2 linked regions of the Algoriphagus machipongonensis genome follow. The protein of the gene in region 1 interacts with the protein of each later gene in a pairwise test. Links are inferred from orthologs where the notes say so. Each region holds a gene or a part of one and is shown on either strand. Other genes may lie near its edges.

Region 1 (6,809 bases):
CACAAAATTACCGGTATCGCAGATGTAGATACACGAAAACTCGTGAGACACCTGAGGTCTAAGGGAGCAATGAATGCTATCATTAGTTCTGAATACGAGGAGAATCTAGATGGCTTAAAAGCTGAATTGGATAAAGTGCCTAACATGGATGGCCTAGAGCTCTCATCGAAAGTTTGTACTCAAGAGCCTTACTTCGAAGGAGATGAAAACTCTAGTATTAAAGTAGCTTGTCTTGATTTCGGTATCAAGAAAAACATCTTGAGAAATCTAGCAAGCAGAGGCGTTTACTGTAAAGTTTTTCCAGCCAAGACCAAACTTGCTGAAATGGAAGCATGGGCACCACAAGCTTATTTCCTGTCTAATGGTCCTGGTGATCCTGCTGTAATGGAATATGCTGTAGAGACTACCAAAGAAATTCTAGAAACAGGAAAGCCTGTTTTCGGAATCTGTCTTGGTCATCAGATCTTAGCTGAGTCTTGTGGCATCTCTACTTATAAAATGCACCACGGACACAGAGGATTGAACCATCCTATTAAAAACTTGAAAACAGGGAAAAGTGAGATCACTTCCCAAAATCATGGTTTTAATATTTCCAGAGAAGATTCGGAAAGCAATGAAAATGTGGAGATCACTCACGTTCATTTGAATGATAATACCGTAGCAGGTATTAAATTGAAAAATAAGCCTGCGTTTTCAGTTCAGTATCACCCAGAGTCCTCACCAGGGCCTCATGATTCTCGTTACCTTTTTGACGATTTCATTTCTTTAATCAATAAAAATTAATCTCAATAACCTTTTATACTATGACATTGATACAAGCAGTTCATGCAAGACAAATTTTAGATTCCAGAGGTAACCCTACTATTGAAGTAGATGTACTTACTGATTCTGGTGCTTTTGGCCGTGCAGCAGTACCAAGCGGTGCTTCTACAGGTGTTAACGAGGCAGTAGAATTGAGAGATGGAGACAAAAGCAAATACCTTGGAAAGGGTGTTTTGAAAGCAGTAGAGAATGTAAATGAAGTAATTCAATCAGAATTGATCGGTGAATCAGTATTTGATCAAAGAGGGATTGATAACTTGATGATCAATCTTGATGGAACTGAAACTAAATCTAAACTAGGAGCGAATGCTATCCTTGGTGTATCTCTTGCTGTAGCCAAAGCTGCTGCAGATGATTTGGGTATTCCACTTTTCAGATACGTAGGTGGAGTAAACGCAAAAACACTTCCTGTTCCAATGATGAATATCATCAACGGTGGATCTCACTCAGATGCTCCAATTGCATTCCAAGAGTTTATGATCCGTCCAGTTGGTGCTCCAACATTCTCTGAAGCGATGAGAATGGGCGCAGAAATTTTCCATAACCTTAAGAAAATTCTTCACGACAAAGGCCTTAGTACTGCAGTAGGTGATGAGGGTGGATTTGCACCTAACTTCTCTGGCGGAACTGAAGAAGCATTGGAGTGTATTTTAGATGCAATCAAGAAAGCTGGTTATACTGCGGGTAAGGATATTACCATCGCATTAGACTGTGCTTCTTCTGAGTTCTTCGAAGATGGCGTTTACAACTATGCTAAGTTTGAAGGTGAAACTGGAAAAGCTAGATCTAGAGCAGAGCAAGTTGATTACTTGGCTGAGCTGACAGAAAAATATCCTATCGACTCTATCGAAGATGGTTGTGGTGAAGAAGATTGGGAAGGTTGGGCGATGTTGACTGCTAAAATAGGAGACAAAGTACAATTAGTAGGAGATGATCTTTTTGTGACCAACGTGAAATTCTTGAAGCGTGGTATCGAAGAGAAGTCTGCAAACTCAATCTTGATCAAAGTGAACCAGATAGGTACATTGACTGAAACTTTAGATGCAATTGATTTGGCACATAAGGCAGGTTTTACTGCTGTTATGTCTCATAGATCAGGAGAAACTGAAGATTCCACTATTGCAGATCTTGCAGTAGCTTGTAATTGCGGTCAAATCAAGACCGGTTCAGCTTCCAGATCAGATAGAATGGCGAAGTACAATCAATTACTTAGAATTGAAGAACTACTTGCTGAGACAGCTTATTTCCCTCAGAAATAAGACGATCTCACCTTATTTTGAAAGCAGCCTTTTAAGGCTGCTTTTTTTTTGCATCATTTTTGTACCTTGTCAATAGAATTTTCATCCAATCTCCCATGAGCAAATATCTTAAATACACCAAAAATTTTTATGTACTCGGGACCTTATTCTTTGTCTTTTGGATGGTTTTTATAGATTCTAATAATGTAGTGAACCAGTTTAGGTTAAGTAGCAAGCTAAGTGAGCTTTCAGATCAAAAGGAATTTTATCAGGAGAGAAAAGAGGAAATTAAGGAAGAAAGAGAGGAGTTAATGAGTAATCCTGAACTTTTAGAGAAGTTTGCACGTGAAAAGTATCTCATGAAGAAGAAGACTGAAGATCTCTATGTTATCGTTAAAAAATAAAATTCTACTCGTATTCTTATTGGTTTTTTCAATGCATTTCGCTGCAAATGCACAGCGAGAGATTTACTCTGATTCTATACCCTTTAAAGATAGATTGTATTTCGGAGGAAACTTTGGGATGCAGTTTGGTACAGTGACTTTATTAGATATTTCCCCTTTGGTAGGGGTTATGATCACTCCAAAGCTTTCTTCAGGACTGGGAATAACCTATCAGTATTTCAATGATAAGCGATACTATGGAGGAGAGAGCTCATCTTATGGGGGGAGGATCTTTACCCGATACAATGTACTTCCAAATATCTTTGTTCATGGTGAGTACGAGCGACTCAATTTTGACAATTATAATCTCCTCACTGATGAATTTGAAAGAATATGGGCTAACTCACTATTTCTAGGAGGAGGTTATTTTGCTCCTTTTGGTCCTAGAGGAGGAGCTAACTTCACATTTCTATATAATGTCCTGCATGATAATTTAAGGTCACCCTACGCTGAACCTTATGTGATCAGGGTTGGTTTTGTACTTTAATAGTGCACTAAATCCCAATTCATGAATTCTTTTATTAATAAAATCCATCAGGCACATTTAGATTGTTCGGATTGCCCTTCACCCAAAGTTATCCATGGGTTTTTTGAGGAGCTTTTAGGTCTGCTTTTTCCTGAACATGCTTTGAGTAAAATCAAGGAGAAATCAGAAATTGAGGATAAAATCAATAAACTTCAGCATACCCTTTCAGATGTGTTGAAAAGAAATGTCCACTTGCATAAAGGAGACGGAGAGGCGCTGGCTAAATCTTTTTTTGAGGGTTTAGAGAAAGTCTATACATGGATACAACAGGATGTAGATGCTATATACGAGGGAGATCCAGCAGCAAAATCCAGAAATGAAATACTTCGAAGTTATCCGGGATTCTATGCGATTTCAGCCTATCGTATAGCACACTCACTTCATAGTTTGGGAATTTCATTAATTCCAAGAATGATTTCAGAGTTGGCACACAGTAAAACTGGAATTGAGATCCATCCCGGTGCAAAAATAGGGCAGCATTTCTGCATAGATCATGGGACAGGTGTAGTGATTGGAGAGACCACAGTGATCGGAAACCATGTAAAAATTTATCAGGGGGTTACTTTAGGGGCATTAAGTGTCAATAAAGAAGATGCTGATATCAAACGACATCCTACCATTGAAGATCATGTGGTGATTTACTCAGGAGCAACAATTCTGGGTGGAAAAACAGTGATTGGGGAAAACAGCACTGTAGGTGGGAATGTTTGGCTAACTAAAAGTGTTCCTTCCGGAAGTAAGGTCTATTATCAGACTCAGATGTACCATTCTGGCAGCGAAGTCACAGATATGTATGTCTTCAAAAATGACAATGATGAAGCTATTTGAATTAGTAGGAAATACTCCATTAATCGAACTTGAGAACATCCCGGTCAATCCGAAAGTAAAAATCTATTGTAAGCTGGAAGGTCAAAACCCTGGTGGCAGCGTTAAGGATCGTGCGGCATATAATATGATCAAATCGGCTTTGGAAAGGGGAGATATCAAAAAAGGAGATAAGCTTGTTGAAGCCACCAGTGGCAATACCGGGATTGCATTAGCTATGATTGCTAAAGTGATGGGACTGGATATGACACTGATTATGCCTGATAATTCTACCAAAGAGCGAGTTTTGTCAATGGAAGCTTATGGAGCCAACGTGATTTTGACCCCTGCTTCCAAAACGATTGAATATTCTAGGACACTTGCTGAAAAAATGCAAAAAGAAGAAGGTTACTTCATGCTTAATCAATTTGGTAATGACGACAACTTTCTAGCACACTATAAAACGACAGGTCCAGAAATCTGGAATGACACCCAAGGTGAAGTAACTCATTTTGTCTCAGCCATGGGTACCACTGGAACGATCATGGGAGTTTCCATGTATCTCAAAGAGCAAAATCCATCTATTCAAATTGTAGGAACACAACCGACAGATGGATCTAGCATTCCAGGTATTAGGAGATGGTCGCCTGAATTTTTACCTGCAATCTTCGATGCTTCCAGAGTAGATCAGGTAATTGATGTCAGCCAGGAAGAGGCGACAGAGATGACCAGGAGGATGGCTAAAGAAGAAGGAATACTTGCTGGTATGAGCAGTGGTGGAGCACTTCATGCAGCCATCAAACTTTCCCAAACCCTAGAAGAAGGGGTAATTGTTTGCATTACTTGTGATAGGGGAGACCGCTATTTGAGTTCCGATCTCTTTGCCTAGAGAAACATTTCTTTTGTCTTCTTCAGTCCTGTTTTGGCAACTTCTAAAGCGTCTTGTTGGTAATACGTTGGGTTGAAAAGTTCTAAGGATAGAATTTTAGTTCCAGACATACCACCCAAAGTCTCAGTTATCACATCGTAAGGTGCAATTCCGTCCCCAGGATAGACTCTATCTTTGTCTTGAAGATCTTCAACAGCAATTCCTGAAGGAACATCATTGACATGGATAATATCAAATGCATCACTGCTTAAAAGTTTTAGCGCATTAAAACCCGATCCCCCTCTAAATAAGTGATATACATCTGGTAAAATTTTAGTGTCTGGATTATTGGCAGCTACAGCTACCGAAAGGCATTGACTTAAATTATGGAAAGGTCCAAAAGCTCCCCAAAATTCCAGCTGAGGCATAACTCCTATTTTTTTTCCCAAATCAATCAACTGAGAATATTTCTCTGCGGATTCCTGAACATTGATTTCACCCTCAGCACCTATTGCAGGAGCAGCAATCCTTGTACAGCCAATATCTGCCAGCATTCCCATTTCTTTCTCCATCTGAGCAAAGCCTTGTTTTGATTTCTGTGGGTCTTGAGCCATCCACGGGGCAAAGCCTATCGCATTGAACGGTGTTTGTTTAGCGTCACTTAAGACAGTCTTTAGGGAGGATAGGCTTTTTCCAGACCCTAGGTAAGTTTCTATTTCTGAAATCCATATTTCAAGACCATCATACCCTGCTTTAGAGGAAGTTTCAATTATTTCGCTAAGACTTAATTTTTGTCCACGAATTGTGCTAGTGTTTAAACTATACTTATATTTTACATTCTTTAGTTCTGAGGCTTTTGCGAATGTGGGTGATACAGCTAATGCTGCAGGTGCAAGTGCAAGAGATTTTAATATATTTCGTCTTTTCATTTTGGGATTATGAATAAATTTAAAATTAGTCCGTCTAAATAAATAAATTACCGTTTATTACATTGTTTGCCAAATCCAATACAATTGCGATAATATCGTATTGATCTTATGTTAAAAGTAAAGTTTTTTATTCCATTTGTCTTGATTTTTATGTGGGCTGCCCAAATTTCAGCTCAGAATCAATCATTTCTTTCTTTATATAAAGATCAATTACCCTACTTTCAGGAACTGATTACCGGAGGACAATATGGGGAGGCTCCTGTAAACTATGAAGGCAACCCGTATTTTCAAGTCAGGACTTTTGACGAGGGTAAACTTTCCATTAATGAAATCCAATATACTGGAGTACAGCTATTGTACGATGAGCATTTAGATGAACTGGTAACATTTCATCCAGTTTACCGACAAAAAATCTTGATTAAGCCTGAAAAGGTAGAAGAGTTTCAATTAGAAGGAGGCTATATTTTTAGGAGATTCGAGAGAGAAGATTCTTATGTCCATCATGAAAATGGTTTCTATCAAGTAATCAAAGATGGGGAGATAAAAGTGCTGATAAAACATTATAAAACGCTTGATCCTGTCAAAGAAGTTGGGAAATACACCCATGTCTTTAATGAGGATAAAGAATACTTTTATTGGTTTGATGGAGATTTTGAGGTGATAAGAAAGAAGAAGCAGGCCATTAAGAGTTTAGGGTTGAATAAAAAGGAAATAAAAAAACACCTAAAGGATAAGGGCTTATATTTTGCCTTAGAGAAAGAAAAATACATTTTAGAATTAGCTAGGTTTAGAGAAAATAAACAAGAGGAATTTAAAGGATTTTTTGAATGAGAAAGGTTTTACTTCTTGTCAGTTTTATTTGCTGTTTTTCTTTTGCTCAAGCTCAAAACACCAATTCCCAAAAAATTTCAGGTACTTTTTTAGGTATGTCCTTTGAAAGGTTTGCCGAGAAAATAGAGTCAGAAACTCCTTTTAAACTTTACTATAAAAACTCTGATGTAGAGGAAATCCAAGTGAATCTTCAAGCCAATGATTCTGATATTGGGGCTCTTCTAAGAGAAATATTGTCTAATACTGGGCTTACTTACTCTATTGATAATTCGAAGAGAATTTGGATTTCAAAGGGTAGTAAAATATATGTGGATTTTCCTGCCGACTATTTTATGGTCCAAGAAAGGC
Region 2 (6,768 bases), 1.4 Mb from region 1 along the record:
ATGATCCAAGGCAATCAAATAACCTTGTAAAATATGGGCTCTTTTCTCTGCTTCCTTAAGTTCGTATTGTGTCCTTCTTATAACTACTTCATGTCTGTGATCAACGTAGTGAACAATCAAGTCTTTCAGGTTAAGCGTATAAGGCCTTCCTTTGACAAGTGCTACGTTATTGACAGAAAATGAAGTTTGAAGCTGTGTATGCTTGTATAAGTTATTTAAGATTACTGAAGGAATTGCATCTCTCTTGAGTTCATAAACGATCCTCATTCCAGATCGATCTGACTCGTCACGAATGGCAGAAATCCCATCAATTTTCTTCTCATTGATCAACTGGGCAGTTTTCTCTACCATGCTGGCCTTATTGACCAAATACGGAATCTCGGTGATGACAATCATCTCCTTATTACCACCGTCTTTGGTTTCAATATTGGCCTTACCTCTCATGACTATTCTGCCACGTCCGGTTTCGAAGGCTGCTTTAACACCATTATAACCATAGATTATACCTCCAGTTGGGAAATCAGGTGCAATCACATACTCCATCAACTCAGGAATAGTAATCTCTCTATTTTCTATGTAGGCAATAATCCCAGAAATAACTTCACCAAGATTGTGGGGAGCCATATTTGTAGCCATACCTACTGCAATCCCAGAAGCACCATTCAATAAAAGTGCAGGAACTTTGGCAGGTAATACTACAGGCTCTTTAAGGGAGTCATCAAAGTTGAATTGATAATCAACAGTGTCCTTGTTGATATCTACCAGCATTTCCTCAGCAATACGCTTCAGTCTTGCCTCCGTATAACGCATCGCAGCGGGGTTATCCCCATCGATGGAACCAAAGTTACCTTGACCATCAACCAATTGGTAACGCAAAGACCAAGGTTGAGCCATACGAACCATGGTGTCGTATACAGCTGAATCACCGTGTGGGTGGTACTTACCTAGTACTTCACCGACGATTCTTGCAGATTTTTTATGTGGTTTATTATGTAATACGCCTAGTTCCTGCATCCCAAACAGGATTCTTCTATGAACTGGCTTCATCCCGTCACGGACGTCTGGAAGGGCCCTGGAAACAATAACCGACATCGAATAATCGATGTAGGCTCCACGCATTTCCTCTTCAATATTAATGGGTATGATATTCTCGTTTTCTCCTTCGGCCATATTTGCTTTTCTGGGGTCGATTATTAGCCTGCTAAGATAGTAAAAACCCGATGGTTTTTAAAAGAGAATATAAAGACCTTTAATTCTTTAGATCTTTAATACCATTGACCTACTTTTCTGTTCTGATAATTAAAGATTCCGCTACCTCTATATTCGATCCCATTATGCAGGTGCTTCATCACTACACCACAACCAGCAATCTTACATCTTTTAGTCCCTGGGAAACGAATAGCAAACCCAACTTGCATCCCATACAGCGTTTGTTTAAGGTCTTGAACCTCAGAAAAATCCGATGCTGCATAAGTAAACTCCCTAAATTCAGCACCTCCTTTGATGAACATTTTAGTGTATTCAGAAAAATCACGTTCAATACGTAGTGCGATCCCCATATAAGGCTTATCAGCCACAGCTAATTTAGGCTCGTACATTGAGGTGTTGCCTACAACACTTTCGTCAACAAAATTTTTCATTTTCAACTGACCAAACTCCCCTTCTAGTATAAACCTCCAAGGATATTGCTGTCTTGACCTCTGAGTTAATTCTGATTGCATGTAATAATTAGATGATGCATACCTTCTATACTTCCATCTTAAAAAAGATTGTCTCCTTTTAGCATCGAATAATACCAAGCCCACAGTCCCATAAAATTTACTTACCTGATAGGATCCTCCCTCAAAAGGGAATTCAAAGTTTCCACCTCTCATCGTTGACATCTTTCCCCACTCCTGTCCGTATCCTCCTCCTATTGTCAAAAGGTTAAATAAGTTTATCCGAAGACCTGCATCCAGCTGCGGAAATGCCCATTCATTACTTTTCATTTCCAAAGGGTTCTCCTCAGAAATATCTAAGGGCTCATCAAAGTTTTGATACTGCTGAAAATTGGGATACAAATCCAGATTGGGCGAATAAAATTCTTGGGAGAATTGATGGTAGGCTCCACCTCCAGAAATCTCCAAACTAAACATCTCCAATACATTTCTGTAGATATTCCCTACTGCACTTTCACTTTTTGGATTCTTAGCTTTGGTAGAGATCCCAAAAATGTCTTCATCCTGAGCTGAGGCTAAAACCGTGATACATACAAATAGAAACGAAAGAATTGTTTTTTTAATCACCATAGATTGCTAACGAATATAACTTTGTCTTCGTGTCAAAATAAAAAAAAAGCCTCCACAAAGGAGGCTTTTTCTGTAAGTTTATTTAAAATTTATTTGCTATCAGTTTCTTCTTCTCCATCATTATCTCCTTCACTTTTAGCTTTAATTTCAGTAACTAAAGAGTCAATTTTTTCTTTAATAGCTGGATCAGCTTTCTGAGCTCCATTCACTTTGTTATAAGTAGAAACTCCCAAAATTGAATCATTCATGATTAATTCAGTTTTGTATTCTTTCAAGACATCCTGAAGTGAATTCTGGAAATCCTGAACAGCTTGGTAAGCTTCTTTCTCTTCATCTGTTATTTCAGCTTCAGCCATCTTCGCATCATCTCCCCACGCAGCTTTAATTTCATTATAGCGAGCGCCACCTTGGAAAATCTCATTCTCCAAAATCATTGCCTTAAATTCTTCTGTCTTCTCAGCAGCAAATTGCTCCGTCATCGCTTCCATGTTGGCAAATTTGGCAAGCTCTTCATTTGTCACTTCTTCCGCTGCTTCCTGCGCAAATCCTGTCAAGCCCAAACAAGCGAAAAACGCTCCAAACAACAATAATTTTTTCATAATCTTCTTTGCTTTTAGTTTTCGTAAGATGTTAAATAAATAAACCAAAACCCATAAAATCAAGTGTTTTTGGGTTTTTTAGAGTATTTTAGGATAGACGGTATACAATAGTCCTATCTCGTCTTTATAGATTTCAATTCTTTTATAGTTTCTATAGGTTGAGGCGAATTGAACACAAAACTCCCTGCTACCAAAACATCCGCACCAGCCTCAATTAATTTAGGAGCATTTTGAATATTTACTCCCCCATCTATTTCGATTTTTGTGGAAGCTCCTTTTGATAAAATCAGGTCCTTAAGTCTCGCTATTTTATCGTAGGTGTTTTCAATAAATTTCTGTCCACCAAAACCAGGATTTACTGACATCATACAAACCAAGTCAATGTCCTGTATTACGTCTTTCAAGAGGTCAATTGAAGTATGAGGATTAATAGCCACTCCAGCTTTTGCTCCCAATGCTTTGATGGCTTGCAAAGACCTATGGAGATGTGGACATGCCTCATAATGAACCGAAATAATATCCGCTCCTGCATCCCGGAATGCTTCCAAGTAACGGTCGGGTTCCACAATCATCAAATGAACATCCAAGGGTTTTTCCGCATGTTTTTTTATGGCCTGGGTTACAGGAATTCCAAAGGAAATATTAGGCACAAAAACTCCATCCATTATATCTACATGAATATAGTCAGCAGATGAGGAATTGAGCATTTCTACTTCAGTTTGAAGATTGGCAAAATCTGCTGCTAAAATTGAAGGGGCAATCAAAAGGGACATAGGGGTAATAAATTACTTAGGTTTTGACTTATTGTCTAAAGAGTTTCGTTCGTTTAATGTTTCTAGAATCGCGCATCTGTACGACATAGAAGCCCGGTTTTATTCCCTGCAATGAGGTTCTGAATGGATCTTTCGGGCTATTTCTTAATAATACTGCAGACTGCAGCGTCTTTCCGTTCATGTCTATCAAAGTGAATTCTGCGCTAAGGCCTTGACCAAAATAAATGGTTAAGTCATCCTCTGCCAATGGGTTTGGATATAGTTTCCAAGCAAAATTTTCTTCCCCTGTAACAGCTAAGATCTCACCATAATAGGCATCTCTGAAATTTGGGATACCAAAACCCAATAAATTATCTTTTTCCTCAGACTGAGTAGCACTTCTAAATAAGTTTTCAACCAGCTGAGCTCGTGTCCATTCTGGTTTTCCTTGCCATAAACCGGCAGCCAATGCAGTAATTTGAGGTGCTGAAAAAGAAGTTCCGTTGGAATAGCCTAGATTTCCATTCGAACGAATTAATGCAACTCCATTTCCATAGGTCGTGAGATCAGGCTTTAACCTACCATCTCCTGTAGGTCCTCGGGAAGAGAAATTGGAAACTTCCAAGTTTTTATCTACTGCTCCTACAGCTATTACCATTTCCGAATCTGCCGGGCTAATCAATGTCGATTCTTTTGGCCCGTAATTGCCGACACTATTGATGATCAAGATTCCTCGCTGGGCTGCAATATTAGCTCCCTGAGCAATGACTGTTGTTTTACCATCCAAATCCTCTAAAGAATAATTCATCGTAGGATCATCAAAATCCCAATAGCCTACCGAGCTATTAATAATATCCACACCAAGACTGTCGGCTACTTCGGCAGCTCTCACCCAATTGTATTCTTCGATTTTATATTCTGTAGCATCTTCCTCAGTGATCGCCAAATAATAATCAGCATCTGGTGCGCCGGATTTCAATATTCCTTCTTCGTTTGCGGCGATTAAGGAAAGGACATTAGTTCCATGTTGATTGGCAGTAAAAATGTTATCAGACCATGGCCTCACAAAATTATTTGCTTTGATAATCTGATTGTTTGCAAATAAATGTGATAAAGCTGATGCTTCATCGGTCCCAGGGAAACCAGCATCAAAAACTGCTACCGTAATTCCTTTTCCTGTAAAACCGGCTTCGTGCATGTCCGGAATCCCTAACAAGCTATTTTGAAAATCATAAGGATTTTCATTGGTGCCTAGTTTCCTATGATTAAGAGGCAGGCAAATTTTCAAAGAAGCTGAAGCAAACAAGCGTCTTCCAATCCTGGCATTTGGGCTAGGCAAATAATCTAACGCCACCATTTCCACTCTTTCAACAAAAGGCAATGCCTCAATTTCATTAGCGCCAACTTCATCTGTAACTAATACCAAAGCATTCAACCATTTACTTGGATACAGTAAATAATGAGCTTTCTCTCCTAATTCATCGATGTATTTTTGTGCCACCGGTAAATCCAAAGAATCTATTGGTACTCCTTCCCTAGACCTTCTAATTAAAGCCTTGGATGACAAGAAATTGCCGGGCTCACTAAGACTGAAAGTGTCTTGTGGCTTATACTTGAAAAATACAGCATAGCGATCTTGTGCAAAGGATAAACTACATACCCCTAACCAAAAAGCTGCAACTAATAAAAATTTATAAAATCCCATGTTCGGTTAATATCAAATGAACTTTGCTCCCAGAATCGATCAACTGATCACCTAAGCAATCGTTTCTAGAACAATAAGTTAGTACTTCCTTAAATTCTTCTACTAGTCCCACCCCTTTTTGGAAAACTTCATATCGATTATCTCGATAAGTCACCAAGTCATCTTCCATAGATTGAAGGACTCGTAGAGATCCTGCTGCATTATCCAGTTCTATTATTTCAAAATCATCTTCATCACTCTCTCTGTAACTATTTCCATCCCAAAGGGTTCCTGATTTTGGTGGAAAAACTAAAACAACTACAGGTTGATTGTTAATTGTTCTAATCAAGGTGTTGTTTCTAACTTTCAGGGTATAATCTTTTTCGATCGACCAGTTCTCCTGATCATAAGATTTACTCCTTTCTACAATATAAACTAATTCATTTCCCTCATCTAAATAGGTGGAACGTATTAGATCCTTGTAAAAATAACTATCCTCTTCCGAATCGTTCTCACCCAAATATTGAGTTTCATCCACCGAATAAATCCAAAACTCTCCGATACTCAAAGGCTGATATTCCAACCCCAACTCAAATGGTGTTTCATCCAACTCCCTTTCACATGCCCAAAAGCAGGAAATGATTAATATAAAGAATAAGGGTAAAAGTCTATTCATAAATCTTCTTGAGGACTTAAAAATACATTTAATTTCCTTTTAAACCTTTTCAAACAGACTTCATATTATTTCAATTTCCTTTTCCTAGGCCAATCATCCTGATTACCTTTGAGCTACTAAATTTGAAAAAATGGCCTTAAAAACTTTTGTAAAAATTAGTGGCATCACCAACCTTAGTGATGCTAGGTATTGTGCAGGGATGTACGTCAATTTAATAGGTTTTGCTTTAGAAGAAAATTCTGAAAAATTCATAAATCCTGACCAATTCAAAGAAATCACAGGATGGGTTTCAGGTTTAGAATTTGTAGGTGAATTTGAAAATGCCTCTTTAGAAAATGCACTTGAAATTTTAAAAGATTACCCTGAAATCACTTGGGTAGAACATACGAGAATCGATGATTTGGTAGCCCTGAGGGATGCTGGATACCAGGTAATTTATAAAAAAGACCTTGCTGAGGTCAGGCACATGGAAATTGATGTTGCCACAAAACTTAAAGAAGAGGGAATTGTTTTTCACATCACTTCTAATGATGATCCATTAACTGAAAGTGATATTGAAGTAATCAGCAAATTATCTCAAACCTGTGAAGTCATTTTAGGAGCAGGTTTGACTGCTGAGAACGTAGAGGAATACACCGACACCCTTCATCTGAAAGGAATCGTTTTAGAAGGAGGAGAAGAGATAAAACCAGGACTCAAAGACTTTGATGAGTTAGCCGATATTCTGGAAGTATTAGAGATAGAAGATTAAAAAAAAAAGCTAGTCTCA

The links.
Region 2: the proteins of eno (region 1) and rpe interact in binary tests that used the Escherichia coli proteins (3 or more experiments, as listed by UniProt). The link is inferred for Algoriphagus machipongonensis from one-to-one orthologs.

The regions. Positions count from the first base shown.
Region 1 is NZ_CM001023.1:4,386,291-4,393,099, reverse strand. The notes cover bases 1-2,942. They hold eno (phosphopyruvate hydratase), read left to right. Parts: upstream 1-803; coding sequence 804-2,081; downstream 2,082-2,942. Other genes in these bases: ALPR1_RS18535 (hypothetical protein), read left to right, coding at 2,445-2,942; ALPR1_RS18540 (septum formation initiator family protein), read left to right, coding at 2,177-2,464; carA (glutamine-hydrolyzing carbamoyl-phosphate synthase small subunit), read left to right, coding at 1-783. Outside these bases: more of ALPR1_RS18535, read left to right, coding at 2,943-2,990; serine O-acetyltransferase EpsC, read left to right, coding at 3,012-3,857; cysteine synthase CysM, read left to right, coding at 3,844-4,722; ALPR1_RS18520 (sugar phosphate isomerase/epimerase family protein), read right to left, coding at 4,719-5,630; ALPR1_RS18515 (hypothetical protein), read left to right, coding at 5,739-6,461; ALPR1_RS18510 (TonB-dependent receptor), read left to right, coding at 6,458-6,809. UniProt on the Escherichia coli protein: Catalyzes the reversible conversion of 2-phosphoglycerate (2-PG) into phosphoenolpyruvate (PEP). It is essential for the degradation of carbohydrates via glycolysis.
Region 2 is NZ_CM001023.1:2,954,346-2,961,113, forward strand. The notes cover bases 1,831-4,731. They hold rpe (ribulose-phosphate 3-epimerase), read right to left. Parts: upstream 3,661-4,731; coding sequence 3,001-3,660; downstream 1,831-3,000. Other genes in these bases: ALPR1_RS12330 (hypothetical protein), read right to left, coding at 1,831-2,288; ALPR1_RS12335 (hypothetical protein), read right to left, coding at 2,378-2,887; ALPR1_RS12345 (S8 family serine peptidase), read right to left, coding at 3,689-4,731. Also shown: gyrA (DNA gyrase subunit A), read right to left, coding at 1-1,170; more of ALPR1_RS12330, read right to left, coding at 1,266-1,830; more of ALPR1_RS12345, read right to left, coding at 4,732-5,344; ALPR1_RS12350 (hypothetical protein), read right to left, coding at 5,331-5,999; trpF (phosphoribosylanthranilate isomerase), read left to right, coding at 6,130-6,750. UniProt on the Escherichia coli protein: Catalyzes the reversible epimerization of D-ribulose 5-phosphate to D-xylulose 5-phosphate.